DNA from 3 places in the Mesorhizobium sp. ES1-6 genome. Region 3 is predicted to be linked to each of the others. Evidence: predicted binding sites of a transcription regulator. Region 3 holds the regulator's gene; each other region holds the start of a gene.

Region 1 (9,867 bases), 230 kb from region 3:
CTCACGCGACACCATGGCAATAGCCACCGGTACCGGATGACCGGCCTTGAGGCCGCGCGTGATCAGCTCCAGCGCCTCCGGCAACTGCATGCCGAAACGCTTGAGCCGGCGCTTGCGCATGGAGCGCATCGCCATGACCGGCAGCAACGGCGCCAGCACGACAAAAAGGATGAGCCCCATCAACAGCGGCAAGCCGCGCGAGATCGCGAACAGGGTCGCGGCCATCGCCACGCCGCAGGTGATCATCAGGAATTTCGACAGCGGCATGATCATTCCCGACTGCGTGCGCAGCGCCCGGAACCGGTCGGGAGAAAACAGCGGGGTGCCGGCATCGAGGCCGCGCTCCTTGCGCAGCTGGATCAGCACCTGTTCCTGGCTGATCTTGTTTTCCCGCAACTTCATGCGCCGGTTGATGGCGGTGCGTTTGTCGCTGCGGCCGGCGTAGAGCAGATAGGCGGCCTCGGCGATCATGATGCCGGTCAGCGCGGCTCCGGCATAGACGACATAGATCGCGCTGAACCCGTCGAACATCCGGCTACTCCTGCGGCCGGCCGGGTTCGAAATAGCGTCCTGGAAACTCGATGCCCATGGCGCGCAGATCCTCCAGGAAACGCGGCCTTATGCCGGTCGCCTCGTAATAACCGAGGATCTTGCCGTCGGCCTCCATACCGGTGCGTACGAAGCGGAATATCTCCTGCATCTGGATGACATCGCCTTCCATGCCGGTCACCTCGGCGACACTGGTCACCTTGCGCTTGCCGTCCGAAAGCCGGGTCAGCTGGACGATGATGTCGATGGCGCTGGCGATCTGGCTGCGGATCGACTGCACCGTCATCGGCATGCCGGTCATGCCCAGCATCTGCTCCAGGCGCGAAATGCAGTCACGCGGCGTATTGGCGTGGATGGTCGCCATCGACCCTTCATGGCCGGTGTTCATCGCCTGCAGCATGTCGAATGCCTCCTCGCCGCGGCACTCGCCGAGGATGACGCGGTCGGGGCGCATGCGCAGCGCGTTCTTGACCAGGTCGCGCTGCTTCAGCTCGCCATGGCCCTCGATGTTGGCGGGGCGCGTCTCCATGCGCGCGACATGCGGCTGCTGCAATTGAAGTTCCGCCGCGTCCTCGATGGTGATCAGCCGCTCGTCTTCCGGGATGAAGGCCGACAGCGCGTTGAGCATCGTCGTCTTGCCGGTGCCGGTGCCGCCCGAAATGATCGTCGTCTTGCGGGCATGGACGGCCGCCGCCAGCACCTCGGCCATGTTCTGCGTGATGGCGCCGAATTCGACCAGCCTGTGCAGGCCAAGCTTGTTCTTGGAGAATTTGCGGATCGATACCAGCGGGCCGTCGACGGCCACCGGGCGGATGGCCGCGTTGAAGCGCGAGCCATCCAGCATGCGCGCGTCGACCATCGGCTGCGATTCGTCGACGCGGCGGCCAACGGCGGCGACGATCTTGTTGACGATCCGGAGCAGATGCGCCTCGTCCTTGAACGGGATATGGACCTGCTGCAGCTTGCCTTTCTTTTCCACGAAACAGTTCTGGTGGCCGTTGATCAGGATATCGTTGATGTCGGGATCCTTGAGCAGCGGTTCGAGCGGGCCGAGGCCGACCATTTCGTCGACGATGTCGTCGACCAGCGCGTCGAGTTCGGCGGTGTTGATCGCCATCCGCTCCTGGCGGGTCTTTTCCGAGACGAAATCATGCACCTGCCGGCGCATCTCGTCCTTGGGCAAGCGCTCCAGTGCGACGAGGTTGATCTCCTCGAGCAGCATCCGGTGGATGCGCACGCGGGCATCGAGCACCTTGTTGGCGTTCTTTGCCGGTGCGGCTTCCGGCTTCGCCGGCAAGACTTTTCGGCTGGTCGGGATGACCACCGCATGATGCGCGACCGGCGTCGATTCCGCCGGACGTTGAGGACGCGCATCGCGGTTCTGCAGGGTCGAAAAACGGCTGGTCATCCGGCTTTCCTCTTCAGGAGGCCCCTGCCGAGACCGAACAGCGACTTCGACTTGCTCGCGGTCGCCACCGCCTCTTCCGGAAGAATGATCCTCTTCAGGTCGTTGACGACATTGGCGTTAGGATCGATCTCGTGCAACGGCACGCCGCGGTCGACCGCTTCGCGCACCAGCCGGTAGTTGTTGGCGATGCCGCCGACAAAATGCTCACCGAGGATTTCCTGGACATCCGCCTGCTTGATGCCGTTGTCGAACATCTTCTGCTCGAAACGATTGACGATCACGTTCGGCTTCACTTCCTTGCCGGCGGTCTCGTAGACGGCCTGGATCAGCCGCTGCGTGTGGCGCAGACACGGCACCGTCATTTCGGCAACGATGTAGAGCTTGTTGGAACCGAGCAGCACCGTCTCCGTCCACGGAAACCAGGTGCGCGGCATATCGATGACGACATTGTCGAAATAGGCCGAAACGAGGTCCAGCATGCGCACAACGACATCGGTCTTGAACGAGCGCATCTCGGCCGGATGCGCGGGCGCCGCCAGCACGCAAAGGCCGCTGGCGTGCTTGGACAGCATGACATCGAGCAGTTGCCGGTCGAGGCGCTCGGGCTGGTTCTCGATTTCGGTGATATCGAAACGCGGCTCCAGATCGAGATATTCGGCGCAGGCACCCTGCTGGAAATTGAGGTCGACCACGCAGGTCGACGCGCCGCGCGTCACCGAGTGGTGCAGCTGGAACGCCGTCTGCAGCGCCAGTGTCGTGGTCCCGACGCCGCCGGCGGCGGGCATGAAGGTATAGATCTGCGACTCGGTGTTTTCCTCGCGCCCGGGTCCCTGCAACGCCCGCACGACCGAACGCACGAGATCGGCGGTGGTGATCGGCTTGACCAGGAAGTCGGCGACCTTGAGCTGCACCAGGATGCGCACGGCGGCGGCGTTGAACTCCTGGGTGACGACGACCACGGGCGCCTTGCCCTCGAGCCGGCGCATGACACGCTGCAGTGACTCGATTTCTTCCAGTTTCGCCGCGTCCATGTCGACGATGACGACGCCGAACTCGGCCTCCTGGACCTCGCCGCGCAGCTCGGTGATGCTCTTCTCCACCGTCACGATCTGGATGATCTCGGAGGCGGCAAAGGCCGTCTTCGTGTCCTGCGCGAATGTCCGGTCTGTCGATATGAGCAGGATCTTCTTGGTGCTGTTTGCCATTCTCGCCGCCTGTGAGGTCGATCGCCGTCTGGATCAGTTGCCCGTGGTCGTTTGCGCTGCCTTGGCACCGGCCGCCTGATCGGGAGTGACCGGCCCGGCGGTCCCGCGCTTGGCAGGCACGAGAAGCCTGGTGTTCTGGACGCCGTACTTCCACGGATCGACCATCTGTTTGACGGTGTTGGCGGCCTGCGCCTCGCCGGCGCCGGACGTCACCCCTTCGCTGCGCAGGTAGTCGTCACTGGTGCAGCCGCTTGCCAGGCCGGCAAGAAGCAGGGCGATGCTCGATCTCAGGATCAGACGCATGGCTTCAGTCCTTCGGCAGGTCGAGGAAATGACCGACCTTGGTGGCGGAAGCGCCCCGCGCGGCGCCGCCGTCGGCCAATGCCAGCGCACGGTTGGTGTCCGCCCCCTTCACCTCCTCGGTGTTGTTGAGGAAATAGTCGGCATTGCTGGCGGGCTGCGTCCCATCGGTCGGCTCGGCCATTTTCTTCGACGGATCGACCGGCTTGACCAGATAGGGCGTAACGATGATGACCAGGTCGGTCTCGCGCCGCTGGTAGGATTTCGACGAGAACAGCGCCCCAAGCACGGGCATCTTGCCGAGGCCCGGAATGCGCGATGTGGTGATGTCGTTCTGCGACTGCAGCAGCCCGGCAATCATGAAGCTCTGGCCGTTCTTCAGGTCGACCGAGGTCTTGGCGCGGCGCACGATGAAGCCCGGCACCGAGATGCTGCCGATATTGTAGGATGCCGACGCGTCGATCGAGGAAACTTCCGGCGCGATGTCGAGGCTCACCAGCCCGTCCTTCAGCACGGTCGGCGTGAAATCCAGGCTGACGCCGTATTTCTTGTAGCTGACGGAGATCTTGCCATTGTCCTCCGAAACCGGGATCGGGAATTCGCCGCCGGCAAGGAAGCTCGCCGTTTCGCCGGACCGCGCGATGAGGTTCGGTTCCGCCAGCCTTCGGGCAAGGCCGCGCTCCTCCAGCGCCTTGATCGCGATATCGATCGAAACGCCGTTGGACAGCAGCCGGCCTATGGCTTCACCGGTCCCTGCCCCCGGCACCGTGCCCGGATCGAGAGAGACATCGCGACCGCCGAAGCCGTAAGCGAAATTGGCGCTGTATTTCGCGCCCAGGTCCTGCCCGGCCTGGCGATTGATCTCGACGAAGCGGACATTAAGCTGGACCTGCTGCGACGAGGAGATATTGACCGAATTGATCACCTCCTCATTACCGGAGAAGCGGGTGGCGATCTTGTTTGCCTTTTCGGCGGCGACGGCGTCATCGGCCTCGCCCGAAAGCACGACACGGCCATTGGCCGAGCCGACCTTGATCTTGGCGTCAGGCACGCTGGCACGGATGGTACTGGCCAATTGGTCGGTGTCGAGCGTCACTTCGATGTCGACGGTGCCGACAAGCTGCTTGTTCTGGTCGAACAGCGCGATGCCGGTGGTGCCGAGATTATTGCCCAGCACATAGAAGGATTTGTCGGTCAGCGGATTGACGTTGGCGATCTCCGGATCGCCGATGACGATCTGGTAGAAGGCGGCGCTCGTCATGATCGTCTTGGGCTTGCCCTTGGCGACCTTGATCGAGGCGTTCTTGGTCGACGAGACATAGACGATGTCGTTGTCCGCCTTGGCCGCGCCGGCGAATGCAAGCATGCCGCTCGCGGCCAGGCAAACCGCCACCGCCAGAGCGCGCACGAAACGCAACCGACCCGTCATTCGATAGTGCGTATGCATCACCATGATCCCGTCCCGCCCGGTCCCCACCGGTCCTTACTTCTGGTCCCGCGAAGGAACCTGATATTCCTCGGCCTGCGTGCCCCGTGTCACGATAACCGTCTTGAATTTCGGCTTCTCCGGCTCCTTGGCGATAGCATCGAACAAGGAGCCGGCCGCGGCCTGGGTCTTGGAAGCCACCGATCCGCCGAAGGATGAGATGGTGGTGACGCCGTTCTTGCCGTCCCCGCCTTCGCTGGCCGAGCGCAGCGAGAGCGACAGCGTACCGACGGTGCGCGCCAGCGCCACTTTCTGCGCGCCTTCGGTCGTCACCTCCAGGGTCACGGAATTGGCCACCTGCGGCGTCGTCTGGCGCTCGTCGGCGCCCTGCCCGACGCTCAGCACCTTGGCATCGGCAACGACGATCTCCGAGGTGATGGTCGAACCGGACGCCCCTTGCGCGTTCTTGGCGACTTCCTGGATTTCGCCGGCGTCACGGGTCAGCACGACATCGACACGGTCGCCCGGCGTTACGAAGCCGCCGACGCCGGCGATCTCGTCGGTGCGGATGGTAACCGCCCGCATTCCCGGCGTCAGCATGTTGGACAGCGTCGCGCGGCCGTTCGGTCCCGACAGCTTGGTGAGCAGCACCGGCTCGTTGACGTCGATCGGCGACAGCACGACCCGGCCACCCTCGCCCAGCAACCCATCGATGGTGGCAAAGGCGCCCTGCGGTAGGGAATCCTGCGGCCATGGGATCTCGCTGAGCTTGGCGCGGTCGAGCTCCATGCCGTAACGCAACGGCGCGCTCGCCACCACGATCGTCTTGAAGTCGATCCTGGGTGCGGCCGGAGCGGCGATCGAAGCCGTTTTCTCCTCGGCGTCCGCCTTGGCCTGGCTCTTGACCCAGAAATCCGCGGCAAAGATCGAGATCGCGCCGAAAACGGCGGCGATGCCGATCATCGTTATGGCCTTGCCCCTCACGCCGAAACCCCTGATGCCCGTCGTTTCTTGTTATGTTGGGCTCACGCTAGGCCGCATTGTTAAAGAATCAGGAATCTTGCGGCCGCCGGTACGCCCGATTTCCGCCGGCTTGGTTATCGAATGGTTTTAGGATAAGAGGGGGTTAAATCCCCGAACGTAACAGGAACCTCCGTCGCTTGGCGCTGAAAAGCGTGGCAGTATCGACGGGGTGATTCGCAGCTTGGGCGCTATGGCAGGCATGGACGACAACAACGATCTTTTCGGCAATCTGGAGAAACAGCCGCAGCCGGTTCGCGCGTCGGCGCGCCCAGCGGATCCGCTGGTGCAAGCGGCGGCCAAGCGTCCGGCCGCGATCCGTGACGGTTCGGAGGGCTACAGCGCCGCCGATATCGAGGTGCTCGAAGGCCTCGAGCCGGTGCGCCGCCGGCCGGGCATGTATATCGGCGGCACCGACGACAAGGCGATGCACCATCTGTTCGCCGAGGTCATCGACAATTCGATGGACGAAGCGGTTGCCGGCCACGCCACCTTCATCGATGTCGAGCTTTCCGCCGACGGCTATCTCACTGTCACCGACAATGGACGCGGCATCCCGGTCGACCCGCATCCGAAATTCAAGAAGCCGGCGCTCGAAGTCATCATGACGACGCTGCATTCGGGCGGCAAATTCGATTCCAAGGTCTATGAGACATCAGGCGGCCTGCACGGCGTCGGCGTTTCCGTCGTCAACGCCCTGTCCGACCATCTCGAGGTCGAAGTCGCACGTGGCCGCCAGCTCTATCGCCAACGCTTTTCACGTGGCGTTCCGGTAAGCGGCCTGGAGCACCTCGGCGAGGTGCACAACCGCCGCGGCACCAGGATCCGTTTCCATCCCGACGAGCAGATCTTCGGCAAGGGCACCGCCTTCGAGCCGGCGCGGCTCTACCGCATGACGCGCTCCAAGGCCTATCTGTTCGGCGGCGTCGAGATCCGTTGGACCTGCGATCCCTCCCTGATCAAGGAAAAGGACCAGACGCCGGCCAAGGCGGAATTCCATTTCCCAGGCGGCCTCAAGGATTATCTCAAGGCATCACTCGGCGACGACTTCCAGGTCACCCGCGAAATCTTCGCCGGCAAGAGCGAGAAACAGGGCGGCCATGGGTCGCTGGAATGGGCGGTGACCTGGTTCGGCGGCGACGGCTTCATCAATTCCTACTGCAACACGATTCCCACCGGTGAAGGCGGCACGCACGAGGCCGGCTTCCGCAACGTGCTGACGCGCGGCCTACGCGCCTATGCCGATCTCGTCGGCAACAAGCGCGCCTCGATCGTCACATCGGAAGACGTCATGATCTCGGCCGCCGGCATGCTGTCGGTGTTCATCCGCGAACCGGAATTCGTCGGCCAGACCAAGGACAGGCTGGCGACGATCGAAGCGATTCGCATCGTCGAGACCGCGATCCGCGACCCGTTCGACCATTGGCTGGCCGACAATCCGCAGGAAGCCTCGAAGCTGCTCGACTGGGTGATCGCGCGCGCCGATGAGCGGGTGCGCCGGCGCCAGGAAAAGGAAGTGTCGCGCAAAAGCGCGGTGCGCAAGCTGCGCCTGCCTGGCAAGCTCGCCGACTGCACGCAGAACGCGGCGGCGGGTGCCGAACTCTTCATCGTCGAAGGCGATTCCGCCGGCGGTTCGGCCAAGCAGGCGCGCGACCGTGCCAGCCAGGCCGTCTTGCCCCTGCGCGGCAAAATCCTCAACGTCGCCAGCGCCGGCAATGACAAGCTGGCCGCCAACCAGCAGATATCGGACCTGATCCAGGCGCTCGGCTGCGGCACGCGGTCAAAGTACCGCGACGAGGATTTGCGCTACGATCGTGTGATCATCATGACCGACGCCGACGTCGACGGCGCCCACATCGCGTCGCTGCTGATCACTTTTTTCTACCAGGAGATGCCGGCGCTGGTACGCGGCGGCCATCTCTACCTGGCGGTGCCGCCGCTCTACTCGATCAGGCAAGGCGGCAAGGTCGCCTATGCCCGCGACGATGCGCACAAGGACGAGCTTCTGCGCACCGAATTCACCGGCCGCGGCAAGGTCGAACTCGGCCGCTTCAAGGGCCTGGGCGAAATGATGGCCGCGCAGCTCAAGGAGACCACCATGGACCCGAGAAAGCGCACGCTGCTCAGGGTCGACGTGATCGACGCCGAGGCGGCGACCAAGGATGCGGTCGACGCACTGATGGGCACGAAGCCCGAAGCCCGCTTCCGCTTCATCCAGGAACGTGCCGAATTCGCCGAGACGGAAGTGCTGGATATCTAGCCGCTGGCCAGTTTAGCTTGCGTGCCTGACATGGAGACCAGCATGTGACCTGGGCGCGGCTGAAAACCAATTTCGAGACGAGCCTGGCCGGGGTGACGCAACCGACGCGCTCGGACTGGATTTTCGCGCTGCGCACCGTTTCGGCCGGCCTGATCGCATTGCTGGCCGCTTACGCGCTCAAGCTCGACCACCCGCAATGGGCGATGATGACGGTGTTCATCGTCGCCCAGCCGGTTGCCGGCATGGTGCTGGCGAAAGGCTTCTACCGGCTGCTCGGCACGCTTGTCGGGGGTGTCGCGGCAATCGGCATCACCACGGCGTTCGGCACCGGCCCCTGGATTCTGGTGACGGTGCTTGCCGTCTGGATTGGCATCTGCACCTTCGTCTCGTCGCTGCTGCGCAATCCCGAAGCCTATGGCGCCGCCCTTGCCGGCTACACCGCCATGATCATCGGCCTTCCCGCCTTCGGCCAACCGCACCTGGTCGTCGATCTCGCGGTCGCGCGCTGTGCCGAGATCGTGCTCGGCATCGTCTGCGCCGGCCTCACCAGCCGGCTGATCCTGCCGAAACTGGCCAGCGACGCCATCATCTCGCGGCTGAAACGCTGCATTCTCGACCTCGCCACCTATGCCGGCGGCGCGTTCTCGGGCGGCGATCGGGCAACGCTGATCGGCCTGCACCGGAAGCTTGTCGCCGACACCCAGACGCTTGGCGAGATGCGCGCCTATGCCAGGCTCGAAGCGCCGAGCTTCGCGCCGCGCGCGCATCCGGTACGGCGCACCATCGGACAACTGCTCTCCGCCCTTTCGGCGGCGCGCGCGCTCCATTCGCATGCAGCTCCGAAAAACGCGGCGCTCATCCCGGTACGCTCGGAACTGCAGGCTCTTGTCAGCGAACTGGCCGCCAAGCCGGGAGCGCTGGACGATACCTCGCCCTGGTTGGCGCGCCTCGACGCAATCTCGATAAAAGCCCGGCAAATGCCCGATGCCTCGACCGATCAGGGTGAGGACAGGGTTGGAACCATCACCCGCCTCACCATAGCAGCCGATTTCGCCGAGGCACTGAAACAGGTGCTGCGTGGCCTCGACGCCTTGCGCGCGCCGGTGATCCGTCGTCCAGGTCCCGGCAGCCAGCAGCCCGCGCTGGTGGTGCATCGCGACTATCCCGGTGCCGCGCGCAACGCCATCCGCGCGGCCGTTGCCACGCTGCTGGTAGCGGCTTTCTGGCTGACGACGAAGTGGTCGGAAGCGGCCGGCACCGTCATCCTCGTTGCCGTCGTGTCGAGCCTGTTTGCCGCTCGCCCCGATCCGGTGCAGGTATCCTGGGGGTTCTTCAAGGGAACGCTGCTCGCTTTGCCCTTTGCCTTTCTCGTCGGCCAGATCGCGCTTCCCGCTTTGCCCGGCTTCGGCTGGTTCATGCTGTTCGTCGTGCCCATCATGGTGCCGGCCGCACTCGCCATGGCCAATCCGCGCTATGTCGGCGTGGCCACGGCCTTCGCAATCAACTTCCTGGCCTTCCTCAGCCCGCACCAGGCGATGACCTATGATCCCGGCCCCTTCTTCGCCGGCTCGGCGTCGATCCTGGTCGGCATCCTGCTGGCGATCGGCGTCTTCATCGTCGTATTGCCGGCCGATCCCTGGCTCGCGGCCGACCGCATCGTGCGGGCCATGCGCGAGGATCTGGCGCGGCTTTGCCTGCA
Region 2 (9,867 bases), on a different contig from region 3:
CGACTGGCACGTAATCCTGAACGTGCCACTCGTTGCTGGTTGCTCGCTTGTCGATCGAGTCGATGCAGTTTTGCTCAGTCGGCGGAAGCTCAAGTGGGCCCAGCAGACTGCTTCCGCTATCGCCCGAAGATACCGAGTGAATCAGGGTTCCGGGCCCAATATCGACCAACATGCCGACGCTACCCTCAGCACCGCCACGTCCCTGCATCTGAGGGGTTGTGTCGCCAACTTGGATGGTCGAGAACGACAGAGGCACACCCGTCAAGGTCATCGCCTGTCCCATGTCGTCGGGGAACGCCAGATCAACCCGAGAAGCCATGAGAGTGGAGAAATGTACCAGAACCGCTTGGCGGCATCGAAGGAACTCTCTCGGTGAGAAGGCACTGGTCATCATAAGCGGCCTGCTCCAGCGGCTCTTAGCTCGTCCCTCATCACCATAGAGAGCATTGACGCAACACCGATTCATTTCGCTGGTGCTTCTTCAATCGACGACGCCTCTTCCTTCTTGTTTCGGTAGCGGGCGATGTCCGACCACAGTCCCAGGACCAGTAGCGTATGGATGAGGCGATCCCCGACGACGGAGTTGACCAGCCCTCGTTCGAGCAGTCCGTGCGCGACCGAGTTCCTCAAGTTTAGCCCTCGGGGATCGGAGAACAGAACCTTGAAGAAAAGAAGCAGGTCGGGCCCCAGCGCCTCCTTCACCTTTGCATTCCCCAGGATCTCTCCCATGCCGATGGCCACCTCTCGGTCCTGCATCGTCGGGTGTTTGCGTGTGACAGCTTCACCCAGGTTGCCAGTGAGCTTGCGCAACGCCGTTTCAACCTGCGGGGTGAGCACAAAGATCGCTTTCACATAATCGCCGGCGAACCAGGCGCCGACACCCTCGAGCACGAAGGTCAGATCATCAAACAGATCGGTGCGACCTGCCCATGTCGTGAAGTGGTGGGGGTTCAGGTTATGCTTCTCGATCGCTCTGGTGAGAGCTTCCTGCAGAAATATCGCGCGGTACTGGATGTCTTGAACTGCCTGATGGCAAACACGGCCGTCCAAATCGTCCTCAACGCCGCCGATGTGGGCAGCCACGTGGTCGCCCGTCATGATCTGCATCGAGATCATCGACATCACAGGCGCATGCTCGGCCAGGTCCCTGACCCATTTCTCAAGTTCAGCAGTGCGCCATAGGAAGTGGTCCGCTATTCGCACAAAGGTGGTGTGCGGATCGTCAACGACTAGGCCAGCCAGGAAGGCGTCCATGTCGTCGAACGTAATGGTGCTCGAGAATGAATATTCCTGCATTTCCGCCTGGGACTGCCGGATAGCGGCTGCACGACCTATCCTGGCCCTTTTGGCGTCGTCAGCGAGCCCCGCGTCAAGGTAAGCGTTCTCGGCAGACTGAAGACTCGACGACGACTGCATGGCGTTGCCCAGCGAAGCGGCGTGCTCGAACGCTCGCCCCAGCGACTCGCTCAAGCGATGCACGTCCGCTCGGCTGCCCTTCCGGCGATAATAGGTCACCAAGCGGCGGGTAATGTCATCGAGCTGGAACGGGCTAAAGACCTGTGGATCGTTCTTGTTGGCGTACCTCTCGGCCAACGCTTCCAGGCTTTGGACGAGCCGAGCACGATGGTCATCCGTCAATTCGGCGTTTCGCTCGCCAATAAGCCGGTCAAACGACTTCCACCATAGGCCCTCACCAGCGACCGCGCGGTCATGGAGACGTAAAAGCATATCGCGGGCCCTGACGATCAGCTCAAGGTTCTTGATGGAAAGCGCCAGGTCGAACGCCCGCAAGACTTGCGCCATCTGATGATAGAAATCGGCGGTGAGATGGCTTTCCACCGATTCCAGGTAGGAGTTGATCGCCGCGAGCGCATGATGGAAGCTTGGTTTTCTGCCGGCGATCCGCCGAGCGAGCTCCCAGCAGAGATCGGCATAGCGTGCCCTGAGCACGGGATGTTTCAAATCAGCGACGCGAGCGATCCAACCATCCAAAATCGGGCCGCTAACCGCGGTCACGTCTGGAATATAAGCGGCAGACCCGTCCTCATTTCTCCCCTGCCCGACCGGTCCAAAGTAGCATCGCCAAGGTTCTGACGACCATGCGTCGGTCATCAGCGACCAGGCGACAATCTCGCCCCAGATGCTGTTGTGAGCCTCCTCACCAATCTCACCAAGTTCTGCCCTGGCCTTGGTCAGCGCATTTTCAATATCCTGCGCAGCGATCGGACCCCCTTGGTCCAGAGCTTGGATTACTGTCTCGATCTCGGCGGGCACAGCCATGACTATCTCCTGGAGATCGAGCATATCCTGTGCCGTCGATGTGGGCCAACGACTTGGCCATGTTGCCCCATGCATTGTGGCGTTTTGATCGCGGAAGGCCCCAAACGTGCATCCAAAGCCAGGCGACGATCTACTTAAAATCGCGTGTCTTCACTTTGATCGGTTCGACGACCAAGGTCGGGTCGGCAAGATCGCGAGGCCTGAACCCTTTCGGCAGGCTGCGGGGATCAAGGCCCGGGCCGCCATGATGGGCCTCATCGCCTCGGCCATGCGGGAGCGGAAAGGGCGCTTCTCGGTTGCCGACGCTGGCGAGTTCACCCGAAAGGTCGGTGAGGGAGTGGGCGACGAGATGCACCACGTCGCCCTCACGCTGAATCTTGCCCCGGACAGCGAGCATCGAGGAGGAGAGCAGCACCCGGCGGAACTTCTCGAACACCTTCACCCAGACCACGACATTGGCCGCGCCGGTCTCGTCCTCCATGGTCAGAAACATCACGCCCTTGGCCGAGCCGGGTCGCTGGCGGACGAGAACCAGGCCCGCCGCCTCAAGCCAGCGACCGTCGCGTGCCTGCATCGCCTCCGTGCAGGTGACGATGCGACGCCGGGCAAGGTCAGCCCGCAGGAAAGACAGCGGATGATTGCGTAGGGTGAGACCAACGTGACCATAGTCCTCGACAACTTCCCTTCCGGTCGTCATCGGCCGTAGCGCCACGGCAGGCTCGTGAATTTCCGAGACGGTCTGCCGTTCACGCGCCGAAGCGGCGGCAAACAGCGGCAGGGGCTCATCGCGCAGTCCCTTGAGCGCCCACAAGGCTTCGCGCCGCGCCAAGCCGAGGCTGGGACGGAAGGCATCGGCCTCGGCCAGTTGCACGAGTGAGGCCGCCGGCACGCCGGCGCGCTGCCAAAGATCGTCGATCGAGGCGAAGGGATCGTCGGTCCTGGCCGTTACGATGGCGGCCGCGTCGACATTGGCCAGTCCCTTGACCAGGCGCAAACCAAGGCGAACGGCGAAGCGTCCCTCCTCGCCAATCGGTTCAAGCGTGCAGTCCCAGCGGCTGGCATTGATGCAGACAGGTCGGATCTCGACGCCATGGGCTTGGGCGTCGCGCACGATCTGGGCCGGCAGGTAAAAGCCCATGGGCTGCGAATTGAGCAGCGCGGCGCAGAAAACATCGGGATGGTGGCATTTCATCCAGCTCGACGCATAGGCGATGAGCGCGAAGCTGGCCGCATGGCTCTCGGGGAAGCCGTAGCTGCCGAAACCTTCGAGCTGCTTGAAGGTGGTGGCCGCAAATTCCGGCGTATAGCCATTGGCGATCATCCCGCCGATCAGCTTGTCCCTGAACTTGCTGACGCCGCCGGTGTGCTTGAAGGTGGCCATGGCGCGGCGCAGCTGATCGGCCTCGCCGGCGGAAAAGCCGGCGCAGACCATGGCGACCTGCATGGCCTGTTCCTGGAACAGGGGCACGCCCAAGGTCTTGCCGAGCACGCGCTCTAGCTCAGGGGTTGGAAACTCGACTGGCTCCTTGCCCTCCCGGCGCCGGAGATAGGGGTGGACCATGTCGCCCTGGATTGGACCGGGCCGCACGATGGCGACCTCGACGACGAGGTCATAGAAGGTGCGCGGCTGGATCCGCGGCAGCATCGACATTTGGGCGCGGCTCTCGATCTGGAACACTCCGATCGTGTCCGCCTTGCGGATCATGGCATAGGTCGCCGGATCCTCGGCCGGGATGGTGGCCAGGTCGAGGGTCACGCCCTTGTGCTCGGCCAAGAGGTCAAAGCTGCGTTTCATGCAGGTGAGCATCCCGAGCGCCAGGACGTCGACCTTCATGAATTTGAGGATGTCGATATCGTCCTTGTCCCATTCGATCACTTGGCGGTCGACCATGCGGGCAGGCTCGATCGGCGCGAGATCGTCGAGCCGGTCATTGGTCAGGACGAAGCCGCCTGGATGCTGCGACAGATGCCGCGGCGTGCCCTCCAATTGGTGCGCAAGTTCGAGCGTCAGCCGCAGCCGGCGATCGGCCAGGTTGAAATTGAGCTCTCGGGCGCGCGTCTCGTCGATGCCTTCGCCGTGACCCCAGACCTGAGAGGACAGCATCTTCGTCACGTCCTCGGGAAGGCCGAGAGCCTTGCCGATGTCACGCAGGCGCCTTTGGTGTGATAGCGCATCACTGTCGAGCACAGCGCACTGTGGTCTCGCCCGTAGGTCTCATAGACCCACTGCATGACGATCTCGCGCCGCTCGTGCTCGAAGTCGACATCGATATCAGGGGGTTCGTTCCGCTCCTGCGAGACGAAGCGCTCGAACAGGAGATTGTTGCGCTCGGGATCGATGCTGGTGATGCCTAGGACATAGCAGACGGCGGAATTGGCGGCCGAGCCTCGCCCCTGGCAAAGGATATTCCTGCTCCGCGCGAACTGCACGATGGCGCTCACGGTGAGGAAGTACGGCGCGTATTGCAGGATCTCGATCAGGCGCAGTTCGTGCTTGATGAGCCCCAACACCTTGTCGGGCACGCCTTCGGGATAGCGCCGGGTCGCGCCTTCCCAAGCCAGCTGCTCGAGCGCCTGCTGGGCGGTCAGCCCCGGCAGCATCTTCTCTTCGGGGTATTGGTAGGCCAGTTCGTCGAGCGAGAACCGGCACTGCCGGGCGATCTCGGTCGTCCGCTCGAGCGCTTCCGGGTAGCGCGAAAACAACCGCGCCATCTCCTCGGGCGGCTTGAGATAGCGGTCGGCATGGCGTTCCCGCCGGAACCCCAGCTCGTCGATGGTGATGTTCTGGCGAATGGCGGTCACCACGTCCTGCAGAATGCGACGGCCGGGTTCGTGGAACAGGACGTCGTTCGTCACCACCGTCGGCACCTGCATTTGGGTCGCGAGGTTGGAAAGCTCATGCAGCCGCACCTGGTCATTGGGTCGCCGGCGCAAGGTCAGCGCCAGGTAGGCGCGATTGCTGAAGGTTTCCCGCAGGCGACGCAATTGCAGGGCACAGGTGTCGTCGGCGCGATCGGGAACAAGGACAGCGATCAGGCCCTCGGCATAATCAGCCAGATCGCTCCATTCGAGGTGGCATTTCGCCTTGCCGCCGCGCTTCTTGCCCAGGGTCAGCAGCCGGCACAGGCGCGAATAGGCGGCGCGATCAGTCGGATAGACGAGCAGGGACATGCCGTCGACCAGATCGAGGCGGCAGCCGACGATAAGCCTGACCCCGGTGTCCTTGGCGGCCTGATGGGCGCGGACAATGCCAGCGAGAGAATTGCGATCAACAACCGCCAGCGCCTCGATGCCGAGCGCCGCCGCCTGGGCAAAGAGGTCCTCACAAGAGCTTGCGCCGCGCAGGAACGAGAAATGGCTGGTCACCTGCAATTCGGCATAGCGCGGGGTGGTCATGCGAAGACTCCATGCATGAACCATTTATGTGAGCCGGTCTCGGGATCCTCTCCATCGCCGGCGCGGTAAATCCAGAAGCGGTCACCGGCCTCGTCCTCGACCTGGAAATAATCGCGGACTGCGATCACTTCGGCATCGCGCCGCCACCATTCGCCGAACACGCGCTCGGGCCCGTCGGCGCGTGTGACCCGGCGCCGGATGCCCCGCCAACTGAACCAGACCGGCGGGTGATCCGGCAGCAGGGCCATGGTTTCGATGGGCTCGGGGTGGGTGAGCAGCCGCAGCGGGCGCGGCCATTCGCCTGGCCAACTCATCCCATCATCGGGGGCGGTCGGGGCAATGCGCCGGACGGAGCGTTCGGGCACATCGCTTTCGACCGGGGCGAAGCGATAGAGGCGTTGCTCGCCAATCCGGTTGGCAAGCACGTCGATGAGATCGCTGATGTCGGGCTCCGGCTCCTCTACCAGCGAAGAGATGATCTGCTTAGCGCCGAAGGGCTCGGCGAGGGTTGCGGTCAGCGTCATCAGTTCGATGCCGAAGCCGGGGTCCACGGTCTCGATGCGGTCGGTCAGAAGTCGCGTCAGTCGTTTGACGTCCCGTACCGGCACCGCCGTACCGACGCGAATTGCCTCGAGGTGATTGTCGACGCGATGGAACAGCAGGTCGAGCCGGCGCGCGCCGAGCCCTTTGGCCTCGAGGACTTCGCAGAGCATCAAGACGAGCTTGCTGGTATAGCGGGCGATCGTCTCGGCCGCGCTGATCGGCTCGCCGAAGGCGCGACGAACCGCGACCAATTCGGCTGAGCGGATGGGCTCGAAGGGCTCGCTACGGCGGCCCATGGCCTGGTCGAGGCGGCGGCCGAGCTCCGGTCCGAACCGTAGCGTGAGAGAGGCACGCGGCGCCGCCTCCATTTCACCGATCCGCTCGAAACCCAGTGTATGGAGACCATCGACGATGTCGGGGGGAAGACGGAGCGCGCTGATAGGGAGGTCACGCACGATCGCACCGCTTGGCCGGCCGGCCCGACGAAGGTCGGGCGAGCGAGAAACCGCGCGCAGGCATGGGCAGCGCCCCAGCTATCGGCTACGGCCGCGCGGGCCTCGATCCCGGAGGCAGCTATGCGCGATACCAGTCCCGAAAGCATGGCTTCCTCACCGCCATGCAGGTGGTCGGTCCCGGTTGTGTCGATGATGAGGCCATCGGGTGGATCGGCGGCGACGATCGGCGCGTAGCGCAGCGACCAGAGCGCCATTCTATCGAGAGCTTCTGCGTCACCCGCCGGATCAAGATCGAAGCTCTGCAGCCCCGGAAGCAGGACTTGGGCCTTGCTTGCCGGCATGCCGACGCGCAGACCGGCCGCGCGGGCGGCGCCATCGGCGGCCAGCACGAGCCGCCGGTTTCCCTGCCGGCCTAGCATGACGATCGGGGTTTCAGCCGATGGCGCGGACTGGCCCAGTGCGCGTCGCAGGCGATCGGTCGGCCAGGCTGGAAAATAGAGCGAGACGACCCTTGGCATCGCAGGCTTCCACTTCAAAATCGGCGCTTTCTCCAGCCCGGACCCGGATCAGCTCAAGCTGCCAGCGAGCGCGGCCGACGCCGGGGACCGGCAAGGGGCGGGAGGGGAGCGCGGTGACCCGCCAGCGGGTGACCGCGGCGGTGGGTTGTCCAAAATCGGTCGCTTCGGTTTGACGTCGCCAGCGGCGAATAGCGATGCCGATGGCGCCGGTGGTTTCGGCGGCAAGCTGCAGGCGGCGGGAGGCGGTCATGGAGAGACGGGCCAGTTCGGCAACGACGGCCCCTAAGCCGCAATGACGAAGCCCTTCCTCGAAACAGGCAAGCACCGCGGCCTCGTCGCCGGCCTCGACATAAACAACGCGACCAGGCAGCAGCCCCGCCTGGGCGAGCGCGGGGGCAAAAAGATCTTGCCGGGTGACGCACCACAGCACCTTGCCCTTGGTACGGGCGGCAATACCGGCGGCAAAGAGCGCCGCCGCCGCACCATCGATCGCCCCATTACGGCCACCAGCAACCTCATGCAGCGCCCCAAGCGCCAGCCCTCCTCCCGGTAGCACCTTGTCGATTGCCGGCACGCCGAAAGGAAGCGTTGCACGGTTGCGCGCCGGTCCGCCTTCGAGGCGCGCGACTTGCTCCCGAAGCGCAGCGATGGCAGGGCTTGCGGCCGGCTGACCCATGGACAAATCACTCTCAAACAGTCTTCCCAATGGATTTCGGGGCTGGTATGTTCCTTATTTGTTCTCTTTGGCCCTCATGAGTCAATCCGACTCGTTGCGCCACTTCGAGAGTTGATCGCAGACTGCGCTCGATCGAGTTGCAGTCTGACGGCATGGCATGTTCGGAGTGTGCGCAGTGAATGCGGTCGGGGACGGTAATCGGGATGTGGAGGCGCCGACCGGTCCGGCCGTTTTGCGCAAGATCATTCACGTGGATATGGATGCGTTTTACGCTTCGGTCGAGCAACGCGATAATCCGGAGCTCAGAGGCAAACCGGTGGCGGTTGGTGGTTCAGCCGCTCGTGGCGTCGTTGCGGCAGCAAGCTACGAAGCGCGCACCTTTGGGGTGCGGTCGGCACTGCCCTCTGTCACCGCCAAACGGCGCTGCCCGGAGCTCATCTTTGTCACACCGCGGTTCGACGTCTATCGGGCGGTCTCGGGACAGATTCACCAGATCTTCGCCGAGCATACGGACCTGATTGAGCCACTGTCGTTGGACGAGGCTTATCTCGACGTAACGCAAAACAAGCAGCACATCCCCTTTGCAACCGAGATAGCAACGCTGATCCGCGCGCGGATCAAGGAGGTGACCGGGCTCAATGCCTCGGCGGGGATCTCCTATTGCAAATTCCTGGCGAAGATTGCGAGCGACCTCAATAAGCCCAACGGCCAGGCGCTCATCACGCCGACGATGGGGCCCGACTTCGTGGCCAGGCTGCCGGTAAAGAAGTTCCACGGCGTGGGCCCGGCGACGGCTGCGAAGATGGAGAGGTTGGGCATAGAGACGGGCGGCGATCTGCGCGAGAAGCCGCTGGCTTTCCTGCAGCAACATTTCGGCAAGTCGGGAATCTGGTATTATCAGATCGCCCGGGGGATCGATGAGCGGTCGGTTCAGGCCGACCGTCCACGGAAATCCGTCGGCGCCGAAGATACCTTTGCGGTCGATATCTTCGCCCTTGATGCGGCGCGCGCCGAGCTGGCACCGTTGACCGAAAAGGTTTGGCGCCATTGCGAGGCCAAGCACCTCTCCGGCAGGACGGTGACGCTGAAGGTTAAGTTCACCGATTTCCAGCAGGTAACACGCGGCCGTACCCTTCCAAGGCTCGTGCTGGGCGCCGATGAAATGCTTGAGGTGGCACAGACCATGCTCGCCGACCTGTTCCCGGTCGTGAAGGGCATCCGCTTGCTGGGTGTGACGCTGTCATCCTTGGAAGGCATGGACAGCGTCCCGATCACAGATCAGCCCTGGCGACCCTGACGACAGCCATAGCCGCTATATCGAGGCGGAGGTCAGCGGGCTCGTTGTCGGCTGTCTTTACCTGCCAAACGGAAATCCCGCCCCGGGTCCCAAGTTTGACTACAAGTTGCGCTGGTTCGACCGTCTGATCGGCTACGGCCAAACTCTTCTCCAGGAGGGCGCGCTGACAGTGCTGTGCGGCGACTATAACGTCGTCCCAACTCCGATTGATGCCGTCGTCCCGCGACGATGGATCGGCGATGCGGTTTACTTTCCCGAGAGTCGCCAAGCCTATGCCGAGATGCTCGAGGATGGCTGGATCGATGCGGTCAGGCGCATCCATCCTGAAAAAGGAGTCTACACGTATTGGAATCACTCATACGGCGGCGGCTACGACAAGCGTTCTGGCTTGCGAATGGACCATCTGCTGGTCAGTCCCTCGTTGTCGCCCAAGCTTCGCGGTGCGGGGGTGGATGTTGAAACGCGTGGGTGGGAGAAGCCGAGCGATCATGCGCCGGCATGGATCGAGCTTGAGTAGCCGAGTTTGAGCGACTGTGGCTCCAGAGTTCGCGTGTCCGAAGTTTGTAGCATTCTTCGGACGTCATCCTCTTGCCTATGTCCGAAACTTGTCGCATATTTCGGACATGACGCCGGTTGAAGACGACACCGATATTCGCTCCCGCGTGCTCGCGCGCATCGAGTCCAAGCCGGAGGAGGTCTGGA
Region 3 (9,867 bases):
CATGGTGTGGCGCGTCACGCGGTAATCGAAATCGTCCTTCTGCGCCTTGGTGGGCAGTTCGCCATAGAGCAGGAGATAGCAGACTTCGAGGAAGTCGCCGTGCTCGGCCAGCTGGTCGATCGGATAGCCGCGGTGCAGGAGGATGCCGGCATCGCCGTCGATGAAGGTGATCTCGGATTCGCAGCTCGCGGTCGAGGTGAAGCCGGGATCATAGGTGAAGGCGCCGGTGGTGCTGTAGAGCGAGGCGATGTCGATGACGTCGGGCCCGACCGAGCCGCTTCGCACCTTGAACTCGTGGGTCTTGCCGGCGAATTCCAGCGTTGCCGTGGCCTCCTGGCCGCCCACATCCAGTTTTTTCGCAGCTTCGGTCATTGCAAACTCCTTCTTGTTTCCTCATGCCGGCAAAGGCAAATTCCGCAGAGCGACACGTCGAAATCACCGCAATGCGCTTATTCGCCACCGCATTCTAGGAGGTGCGTGCCAGATTGGGCCAAGGCCTAATGTTGCACTGCGAAACCCGCCTTTCAATGCCAATCTTCTTGGGCCAGTTTGCTCCTAATCGATTTGATCCGCTATGCGCGCCAGGCTTTCCTCGCGCCCCAGCACGGCCAGCACGTCGAACACACCGGGCGAGGTGCTTTTGCCGGTCAAGGCGGCGCGCAGCGGCTGGGCCACGGCGCCAAGCTTGTAGCCGCCAGCCAGCGCATAGTCGCGGATCGCGGCCTCGGCCGTGGCCGCCGTCCAGTCGCCCGCCAGCGACTTCAAAGCTTCGTGAGCGCCACGCAATATCTTGCGGGCATCGTCGTTGAGCAGCAGTGCCGCCTTGTCGTCGATCGGCAGCGGCCGCGCGGCAAACAGGAAGGCGGCGCCATCGACGAGCTCGACCAGCGTCTTAGCGCGCTCCTTCAGCCCCGGAAGTGCCGCCAGCAACTGCGCCTTGTTCTTCTCGTCGAGGCGCGCCGCCATCGCCGGGCCGCCCTCCAGATAGGGCAAGGTGGCGATGAAAATGTCGAACAGTTCGGAATCGGCCATGCGGCGCATATGGACGCCGTTCAGCGCCTCGAGCTTGGCGAAATCGAATCGCGCCGCGCCCTTGTTGACGTCGCCGATGTCGAACCAGGAGATCATGTCCTTGATCGACATGATCTCGTCGTCGCCATGGCTCCAGCCCAGGCGCGCCAGGTAGTTGAGCAGCGCCTCCGGCAGGTAGCCCATGGCGCGATAGGCCTCGACACCGAGCGCGCCGTGCCGTTTAGACAGCTTGGCGCCATCGGCACCATGGATCAGCGGGATGTGCGACATCGACGGCACGTCCCAGCCCATGGCGTTGTAGATCACGCTCTGGCGGGCGGCGTTGGTCAGGTGGTCGTCGCCACGGATGATGTGGGTGACGCCCATGTCGTGATCGTCGACGACAACGGCATGCATGTAGGTCGGGTTGCCGTCCGACCGAAGGATGATGAAATCGTCGAGATCCTTGTTGGGAAAGCGCACCTCGCCCTGGACCCGGTCCTGCACCACCGTCTCGCCCTCGGTCGGCGCCTTGATGCGAATGGCGCCCTTGACGCCGACGGGTGCCTCCGACGGATCGCGGTCACGCCAGTGGCCGTTGTAGCGCGGCGGCAGGCCCTTGGCCCGCGCGGCCTCACGCATCGCCTCGAGTTCGGCTGGTGTCTCGTAGCTGTAATAGGCCTTGCCCAGGCGCACCAGTTCCTCGGCCACCTCGCGGTGGCGTGGCGCGCGCTCGAACTGGGAGACCGCATCCCCGTCCCACGACAGGCCGAGCCAAGTCAGCCCGTCGAGAATGGCCGCGGTGGCTGCATCCGTGGAGCGTTCGCGATCGGTGTCCTCGATGCGTAGCAGCATCGTGCCGCCGGTGTGCTTGGCATAGAGCCAGTTGAACAGCGCCGTGCGCGCGCCGCCAATGTGCAGATAGCCGGTCGGCGAGGGGGCAAAACGGGTGATGACCTTGTCGGACATGGAACTCTCGGAAAACGTCTGAAGCGGGGTGCGGCGTGCGCGGACTTTCGCGCGTCGCGCGTTCATGTAGCATAGGGCGTCGAGGGTGCAAGGGGCAGACCCGATGGCTGGACGGAGCCGGGGCTCGGAACAGGGCGAGGACGCCATTGTCGGCGTCAGCGAACGATCCCTGTTTGCCAATCCCGCGCTCGCACCATCGGCGCCGGCGGCACCGCCTGTATCGCGCCCTGGCGAGCAGTCCTTGCCCGAGGGCATCAACGCGCCGGTCACCGTGTCCAGAACCGGTGCGATCGCTCGCTTGCGACGTCATCTCGGCCGCCTTTCATGGCCGCAAATACAGGCGGGCGTGGCTTCGGCGGCCACGCTGGAGCTCGATCGCGGCATCGCATTCCTGTTGGTGCCGGTGTTCCTGGCCACGGGCGTCATCGTCTATTTCTCGATGGCGGCCGAACCTGGGTTCGTCCAGCCCATCGCCGCCGTCGTGCTGATGGCTCTCTGTGCGGTCGCCTCGCGATCCTGGCCCAGGACCCATCTATGTCTGATGGCCGCGCTGCTCTGCGCCCTTGGCGTGCTCGCCGCCAAGGTCGAGACGTGGCGGGCGGGGACGCCGATGCTTGGCTCTGAAATCGCCACGCAGGTGACCGGCCGAGTGGTGTCGCTCGACTATATGGAGACCGGACGTATCCGGTTGACCATCGACGTGACGTCGACCGCCCGGCCGAAATTGCGCTATGCACCGGAACGGGTTCGCATTTCCGCCGCCAAGATACCGGCCGGCGTGAAGGCCGGTTCGCTGGTGAGCGGCTACGCCAGGCTGTTGCCGCCGACCGGTCCGGTGCGCCCGGACAGTTATGATTACTCCTTCGACAGCTATTTCGCTGGGATCGGCGGCAGCGGCTTCTTCATGGGAACGCCAAGGATCGTTCCCGACGACGACGAGGCGCCGCTGTGGTCCCGCCTTGCCTCGTCGGTCGAAAATACCAGGCAGGACATCGCTGACCACATCAGAGCCAGTGTCGGTGGCGCCGAGGGTGAGATCGCGGCGGCGCTGATGGTCGGGGTGCGCGCGGGCATTCCTGATGAAATCAACGAAGCCATGCGGCGGACAGGCATCTATCACATCATTTCCATTTCCGGACTGCACATGGCGCTGGTCGCGGGCACCATGATGATGCTGATGCGCGGCGTATTCGCGCTGTTTCCGGATTTTTCCTCACGCCGCCCGGTCAAGAAGTACGCCGCCGCCGCCGCGCTTTTCTCGATCGCGGCCTATCTCGTCATCTCGGGTGTCGTCGTCGCCGCCGAGCGCAGCTTCATCATGCTGGCCGTGATGTTGATCGCCGTTCTGTTCGACCGGGCGGCGCTGACAATGCGCAACCTGGCAATCTCGGCCATTGCCGTCATCGCGGTGTCCCCGCACGAGGTCGTGGGTCCGAGTTTCCAGATGTCTTTCGCGGCGACCGCGGCGCTGGTCGGCGCTTATGCGGGCTGGGCGGATCACCATGCGGGAAAGACGAGGCCACCGGCGCCAAAGCGATCCCTGGCTGGGTTCCTGACGCGAAAACTCCTTTTGGGGGCAGGCGGACTGGCCATGACGTCCATCATCGCCGGCAGCGCCACGGCGCTGTTTGCGATCTGGCATTTCCAGCGGGTGTCGCCGCTCAGCCTGTTCGCCAATCTGGCCGTCATGCCGATCGTGTCGGTCGTGATGTTCCTGGCCGTCGCCAGTGCGTTGCTGATGCCGTTCGGACTGGATTGGCCGGCTCTTTACCTCATGGGCAAAGGCCTGACGGCGATGATTGCCGTATCGGCGTGGATATCGGAGCGCTCGCCAATCGATGGTGTCGGGTTGATTTCGCGGCAATCCGTGCTGCTGGTGACCGTCGCATTGGTCATCGCGACGATGGCGACGACCCGGCTGCGGCTCGCGGCACTGCCATTCGCGCTTGCCAGCTTGTTGACTGTGTCGGATACGCGCACCCCCGATGTGCTGATCTCGGAAGATGCGCGGCTGGTCGCGCTGCCGATCGGCGGCGGCGAACTCGCGGTCAACCGGGCTCGCCCGAACGAATTCACCGTCGACAACTGGAAACGCGCGCTCACATCCGAAGCCATCGTCGTACCGGAGATGTTCGACAAGGCAGGTGGGCAATTCGCCATCGCCGATGCGGTAAACCTGCCGGCGGGAGCGCCGTTCTATTGCACCGAAGGCGTCTGTATCGCTCGACACCCGTCCGGTGCGATCATAGCGCATGTCGAAGACCGCAAGGACACCTGGAAGGCCTGCGCGTTCGCCGACCTCATCGTCGTCAATGACGCGACCGCCTACGATGCCTGCCACAATCCGCTGGTTCTCGTCGTCACCAAACGGCAGCTCGCCCGCAAGGGAAGTGCCGCGGTCTTCTTCGATCCTCGGTCGGCCACGACCCCGGCCAAGATCGAATTCGCCGTCGACCAACCATACCGGCCCTGGCATGAGCAACGAAAATTCTCACGCGAGGCGAGGGGACTGCCGCCCTATAAAAAGCCCGACAAGCCCGACAAGCCCGATGGCAAACAGGCTCAGTAGCGCCTGATCAAGCCGACCAGCCTGCCTTGCACCTTGACCCTGTCCGGCCCGAAAATGCGGGTTTCATAGGCCGGATTGGCGGCTTCGAGGGCGATCGAGGCGCCTTTGCGGCGGAACCGCTTCAGCGTCGCTTCCTCCTCGTCGACCAGCGCCACGATGATTTCGCCTGGGCTTGCCGTATCGGCATTGCGGATGATGACCGTGTCGCCGTCGAAGATGCCGGCCTCGATCATCGAGTCGCCCTTGACTTCCAGCGCATAGTGCTCGCCGCCCATGATCATATCCGGCGGCACCGAGATCGTATGCGTCTGATGCTGGATGGCGTCGATCGGCACACCGGCGGCGATACGGCCCATGACCGGGATGGACACGGCTGAAACCGCATCGTCGTCATTGCCGGCCGCGGGCAGTCGCGAAGGTGCGGCCGCCGGCTTGATCTGGCGACCGAGATTGTTTTGACCCAGGCTGCCCTGGATGACGCTTGGCGAGAATTTCTTTGCCGCGTTGAGGCCGGGCGCGATCGAATCCGGCAGCCGCAGCACTTCCAGCGCACGCGCCCGATTGGGTAGCCGCCGGATAAAGCCGCGTTCCTCCAGCGCCGTGATCAGGCGATGGATCCCCGATTTGGAGGCAAGATCGAGCGCTTCTTTCATCTCGTCGAAGGACGGCGGTATGCCGCTTTCCTTGAGGCGTTCGTGGATGAACATCAGCAGTTCATGTTGCTTGCGTGTCAGCATGGCGCGGCCCCCAAGGCATTGAACAACGGTCTGATTCAGAATCGAAAAACAAACCCAGAACAAACACTATCTGTTCCAGTTGTGTTCTGCAACCGTTTAAAGTTTAGTGAATTTGTTAAGGCGTCAGAAGCTTTTGGCTCGCGACTGCGGCCGGCAGACGACCTTTCGTTTCCGCATGGGCCTTGAAATCGTTATGGTTAATGGCTTGCGGCCTAACCCTGAAGGAGGCTTGGCGCCAGCCCTTTCGAAGGATCCAGGTAAGAGGCTCCAGCAAGTGTTCGTGCCATCTCCGGCGGAACGAAACGAAATCAAAACGCCAACGGCCGGCAAGCCGCTCACGGGCGGCCTTTATTCCTGAAGCGTCGGCCGGTGCACGGGCCCGACATCATCCGGCGACAGCCTTCAAGCTGCCGGCGCGGGCGGCGTATTTGGTCGCGCTACTGTCTTCGCTGTGGACATAGACATGCAGCGTGTAGCCGATATGGGCCGTCATCAGCGCCTTGGCCCGTTCGACGTCACGATCGAGTGCCGCTTCCATGATCGCGGTGTGATGCTCGATGGCAATCGCTTCGCGCAATGCCTCCATCGCCTCCTCATAGCCATCCTTGAGGCCAGCCGCGGCCCGTAATGTCGGCGCCAGGCCAAGAAAGCGATGATGCCGGCGTAGCTGATCCGAGATTGTCGAGCGGAAACGCATCAGCCAGTTGCATGTGGCGGCGCTCAGCAGCGCCGCATGGAAAGCCTCGTGGTTCTCGTCCCATTTGTCGACGGCCGCATCCGAGGGATCGTCGACCGCGGTCTTGCAACGGGAGAGCCGGTAGTGGGCGGTGACAACGGCATCCTCCCATTCCTTGCCGCCTTTCTCCATCGATTCGAGGAACAAGGGGATCTCGACCACCATCCTGGCGCGCGCCAGATCCTCCAGTTCGGCCCGCGATACGGGAGCGACTGTAAAACCACGGTTGCTGATGGCGGTGACAAGGCGTTCGGCCTCGAGCCGCGACAAGGCTTCGCGCAACGGCGTCCAGCCGACGCCATAGGTGCCGCGCAACGCGCTCAGCTTGAGGGGCGCGCCGGGCATGAGGCGCGTGGTCAGGATATCCCGACGCAACAGCTGATAGGCTGCCTCCGTTTTCGTGGAGTTCGTCTCATCCTGCATCGCGGTCCATCCGTCGTCCGGCAAAGAGAAATTATATATGATGTCCGACCGTGGCAAGAATTATATATAATGTTTGACAGGGGACGGCCGACTGACCATGATCGTTGCAGTAGCCGCGCTGCAAGCGGCGCTGATCAAATCTGGGAGGACATGATGTTGAAGTCGAAATCCGCTTGGGTGTCGGGTTTGTTCCTGGCTGGCGCGTTGATGGTGAGCGCCGGCAGTGCCGCCGCCGATCAGATCCGCATCGGCATTGCCAATTTCGGAGAACATCCGCAGCTCAACGCCGCCATAGCCGGCTTCAAGAAGGCGCTGACGGACAACGGCTTCGTCGAAGGCAAGGACGTCGTTTATACGGAGAGCCATACCAATTTCGATGCATCGCTGGTGCCGCAGATGATCGCCAAGCTGCAGGCCGAGCAGCCCAAGCTGATCTACACCATCACCACGCCGGTTTCGCAGATCGCCAAGAAGGCGCTCGCCGGTTCCGGCATTCCGATCGTCTTTTCCGCGGTCACCGATCCGGTGGCGGCCAAGCTGGTGCCCTCATGGGACGCCGGAGACGAAGGCATGACCGGCGCCAGCGATCTGCAGGACGTCGCCGCGGTGATGGCCTTCACCAAGAAGTTGCTGCCCAACGCCAAGCGCTTCGGCGTGCCTTACAATCCCGGCGAGGCCAACGACGTTGCCTTGGTCGAAAAGATCAAGGCGGCGGCGCCTGCGGCCGGCTTCGAGGTGGTGGAGGTCGGCATCGACAACGTCAATGACATTCAGCAACGCATCGCTTCGCTCGCCGGCAAGGCCGACGTGATCTACGGCCCGGCCTCGAACCTTATCCAGCCGGCGATCGCCGCTGTCTCCGCGGCCGCCCGCCAGGCCGGTATCCCGGTCGTCAACTCCGATGACAGCGCGGTCCGCAACGGCACCGTGCCGGCGAGCTTCGCGGTCAATTACACGCAGGTCGGCGTCAACGCCGGCACCATCGCCGCCGAGATCCTGAAGGGGAAGGACCCCAAGACGATCGCGCCGTCGCGCCCGGCCTACAAGGACCACATGGCAACGATCTCGCGCAAGGCGATGGCCGCGTTCGGTATCGAGATACCCGCTTCGATGGCCGATTGCGGCTGCATCGTCGACTGACATCGGAACCGCAAGGGGTGACGGCCTCGGCGCCGTCATCCTTGAGGTGAGGGAGGAACGATGCTCGAAATCCGATCGGCGCGCAAAGTATTCTACAAGGGCCAGGCCGACGAGAAGGTCGCGCTGGACGGTCTCAGCCTGTCGTTGGCCACGGGCGAGTTCGGCATCGTCATCGGCTCCAACGGTGCTGGCAAAAGCAGCATGCTCAATGCCATTTCCGGCGCCCTGATCCTCGATTCCGGCCAGATCCTGATCAACGGCGCCGATGTGACTGGAATGCCCGTACACAAGCGCGCCGCGCAACTGGCGCGCGTCTTCCAGGATCCGATGCGCGGCACCGCCGCCAGCATGACGGTCGCGGAAAACATGCTGCTGGCCGACTTGCGCAGCAGCAAGCGCACCTTGCGCCAGGGGCTGAACGCCACCCGGCTCGCGTCCTACAAGGAACGCCTGTCGATACTTGGCCTCGGCCTTGAAAACCGCCTCGATACCCGCGTCGACCTGCTTTCGGGCGGGCAGCGGCAGTCGCTGTCGCTGATCATGGCGGTCGGCGGGTCACCGGACTTGCTGCTGCTCGACGAACATACCGCGGCGCTCGACCCGCGCACGGCCGAGATTGTCATGCGGGCGACGGTGCGGGCTGTCAACGCGCTGAAGCTGACGACCCTGATGGTGACCCACAACATGCAGCACGCCGTCGATTACGGCAGTCGCGTGATCATGCTCGACGCGGGCCGGGTCTTACTGGAGGTCACCGGCGAGGAGAAGGCGAGGGTCACGGTTCTCGATCTGATCGGCCATTTTTCCGTCAAGACCGACCGCATGTTGCTGGCGAGCTGACCGACATGGGTTTTGTTCAGGAAATTCTCACCAGCTTCGTCGCGATCATTCCGGTCACGCTGGCGCAAAGCCTGATCCTGGCCTTTGTCGTGCTCGGGATCATGATCCCGTTTCGGATGCTGAATTTTCCCGATCTCACCAGTGAGGGCGCCTTTCCACTGGGCGGCTGCGTCTGTGGTGTGCTGCTGGCTGCCGGCGTATCGCCACTGGCAGCCATCGTGGTCGCATTCGCGGCGGGCTTCGCGGCAGGCTGCTGCACCGCCTTCATCCATCTGCGCTTCCGTATCCACACGCTTCTCGCGGGCATCCTGATGATGACGATGCTCTACAGCATCAATCTCCGCATCATGGGCAAGTCCAACCTCTCCGTCTTCGGCTCGCCAGCCGTCTTCGACTGGGTGCCGTTCGCGCGGCCAGGTTTTCCCGCCAGCAAGATCGTGGTCGCCGGCCTCCTCGCGCTGATCGCCTTCGCGTTGCTCTACATGTTCTTCCGGACCGAGAAGGGGACAGCGGTGCGTGCCGTGGGCGCCAATCCCGACATGGCCGAGGCGCAAGGCATCAATGTCTGGGCAGCCACCATAGGCGGCGTCGGGCTGGCGAGCGCGTTCTCGGCCTCAAGCGGCGCACTGATGGTGCAGTCGCAGGGGTTTGCCGACGTCAATATGGGGCTGGGGATCCTCATCAACGGTCTTGCCGCGCTGATGATCGGCGAGGCCGTCGTCGGCAAGCAGACGGTCTGGCGCCAGTTGCTGGCGCCCTTTGCCGGCGCGATCATCTATTACCAGCTTGTGTCGTTCTGCCTTGCCGCCGGCATGCCGCCGCCCGACCTGAAGCTTGCCACCGGCCTGTTCGTGCTGGCCATGCTTGCCTTGCCCAGCCTCAAGCGCGGCCGTGGGCCGGCGCCTGCCCGCGAAGCGATCCGTGAATAATCAGGGCGTGAATAAATCAGGGAATGTCACAATGATGCGTGCACCGCTCGATCTCGCAGCCGTCGAGGCCATGGATGCGGCGGATCCGCTGCGTGCCATGCGCGACCGGTTCATCTTGCCGGAAGGCGTCATCTATCTCGACGGCAATTCGCTCGGCGCCGCGGCGCCCGCCGTCTTCAGCGAGCTGCAGAAGGCAGCGACGCAGGAGTGGGCGCAGGATTTGATCCGCGCCTGGAATACCGCCGGCTGGTTCGACATGCCGGTGGCACTTGGCGACCAGCTCAGCCGATTGATCGGCGCCGCGCCCGGCCAGACGGTGGTCTGCGATACGACCTCGATCAACATCTACAAGGTGCTGCATGCGGCCTTGGCCATGCGGCCGGACCGCTCGGTCATCGTGGCCGAAGGAGACAGCTTTCCGACCGATCTCTACATGGCCGAAGGCGTGGCCTCGACGCGGCCGGGCACGGTGCTGCGGCTCGAGGGCGTTGATGCGCCTGACATTGAGGACCT

What was found. Region 3 encodes LexA, which represses DNA repair genes until DNA is damaged. Its sites were predicted from a motif close to TGTTCNNNNTGTGTTCNG; they were not measured.
Region 1: a site for LexA is predicted at 6,023-6,040, ahead of parE (DNA topoisomerase IV subunit B). Genes of this name have one in related genera too.
Region 2: a site for LexA is predicted at 7,917-7,934, ahead of dinB (DNA polymerase IV). Genes of this name have one in related genera too.

What each region holds. Positions count from the first base shown of each region.
Region 1 covers NZ_JAIUGU010000001.1:715,017-724,883, forward strand. The annotation lists gene LB564_RS03680 (type II secretion system F family protein) at 1-531, opposite strand, end outside; gene LB564_RS03685 (CpaF family protein) at 536-1,957, opposite strand; gene LB564_RS03690 (CpaE family protein) at 1,954-3,162, opposite strand; gene LB564_RS03695 (hypothetical protein) at 3,196-3,465, opposite strand; gene LB564_RS03700 (type II and III secretion system protein family protein) at 3,470-4,915, opposite strand; gene cpaB (Flp pilus assembly protein CpaB) at 4,946-5,872, opposite strand; gene parE (DNA topoisomerase IV subunit B) at 6,111-8,168, shown strand; gene LB564_RS03715 (FUSC family protein) at 8,213-9,867, shown strand, end outside.
Region 2 covers NZ_JAIUGU010000016.1:153,120-162,986, forward strand. The annotation lists gene LB564_RS28800 (DUF4209 domain-containing protein) at 463-2,280, opposite strand; gene LB564_RS31805 (OB-fold nucleic acid binding domain-containing protein) at 2,411-2,854, opposite strand; partial or broken gene LB564_RS28805 (PHP domain-containing protein) at 2,974-5,700, opposite strand; partial or broken gene LB564_RS28810 (Y-family DNA polymerase) at 5,673-7,192, opposite strand; gene LB564_RS28815 (ImuA family protein) at 7,107-7,868, opposite strand; gene dinB (DNA polymerase IV) at 8,044-9,165, shown strand; gene LB564_RS28825 (exodeoxyribonuclease III) at 9,185-9,682, shown strand; gene LB564_RS28830 (DUF6088 family protein) at 9,789-9,867, shown strand, end outside.
Region 3 covers NZ_JAIUGU010000001.1:484,269-494,135, reverse strand. The annotation lists gene gltA (citrate synthase) at 1-372, opposite strand, end outside; gene gltX (glutamate--tRNA ligase) at 556-1,980, opposite strand; gene LB564_RS02630 (ComEC/Rec2 family competence protein) at 2,084-4,549, shown strand; gene lexA (transcriptional repressor LexA) at 4,543-5,286, opposite strand; gene LB564_RS02620 (GntR family transcriptional regulator) at 5,672-6,445, opposite strand; gene LB564_RS02615 (ABC transporter substrate-binding protein) at 6,599-7,585, shown strand; gene LB564_RS02610 (ABC transporter ATP-binding protein) at 7,646-8,425, shown strand; gene LB564_RS02605 (ABC transporter permease) at 8,431-9,354, shown strand; gene kynU (kynureninase) at 9,389-9,867, shown strand, end outside.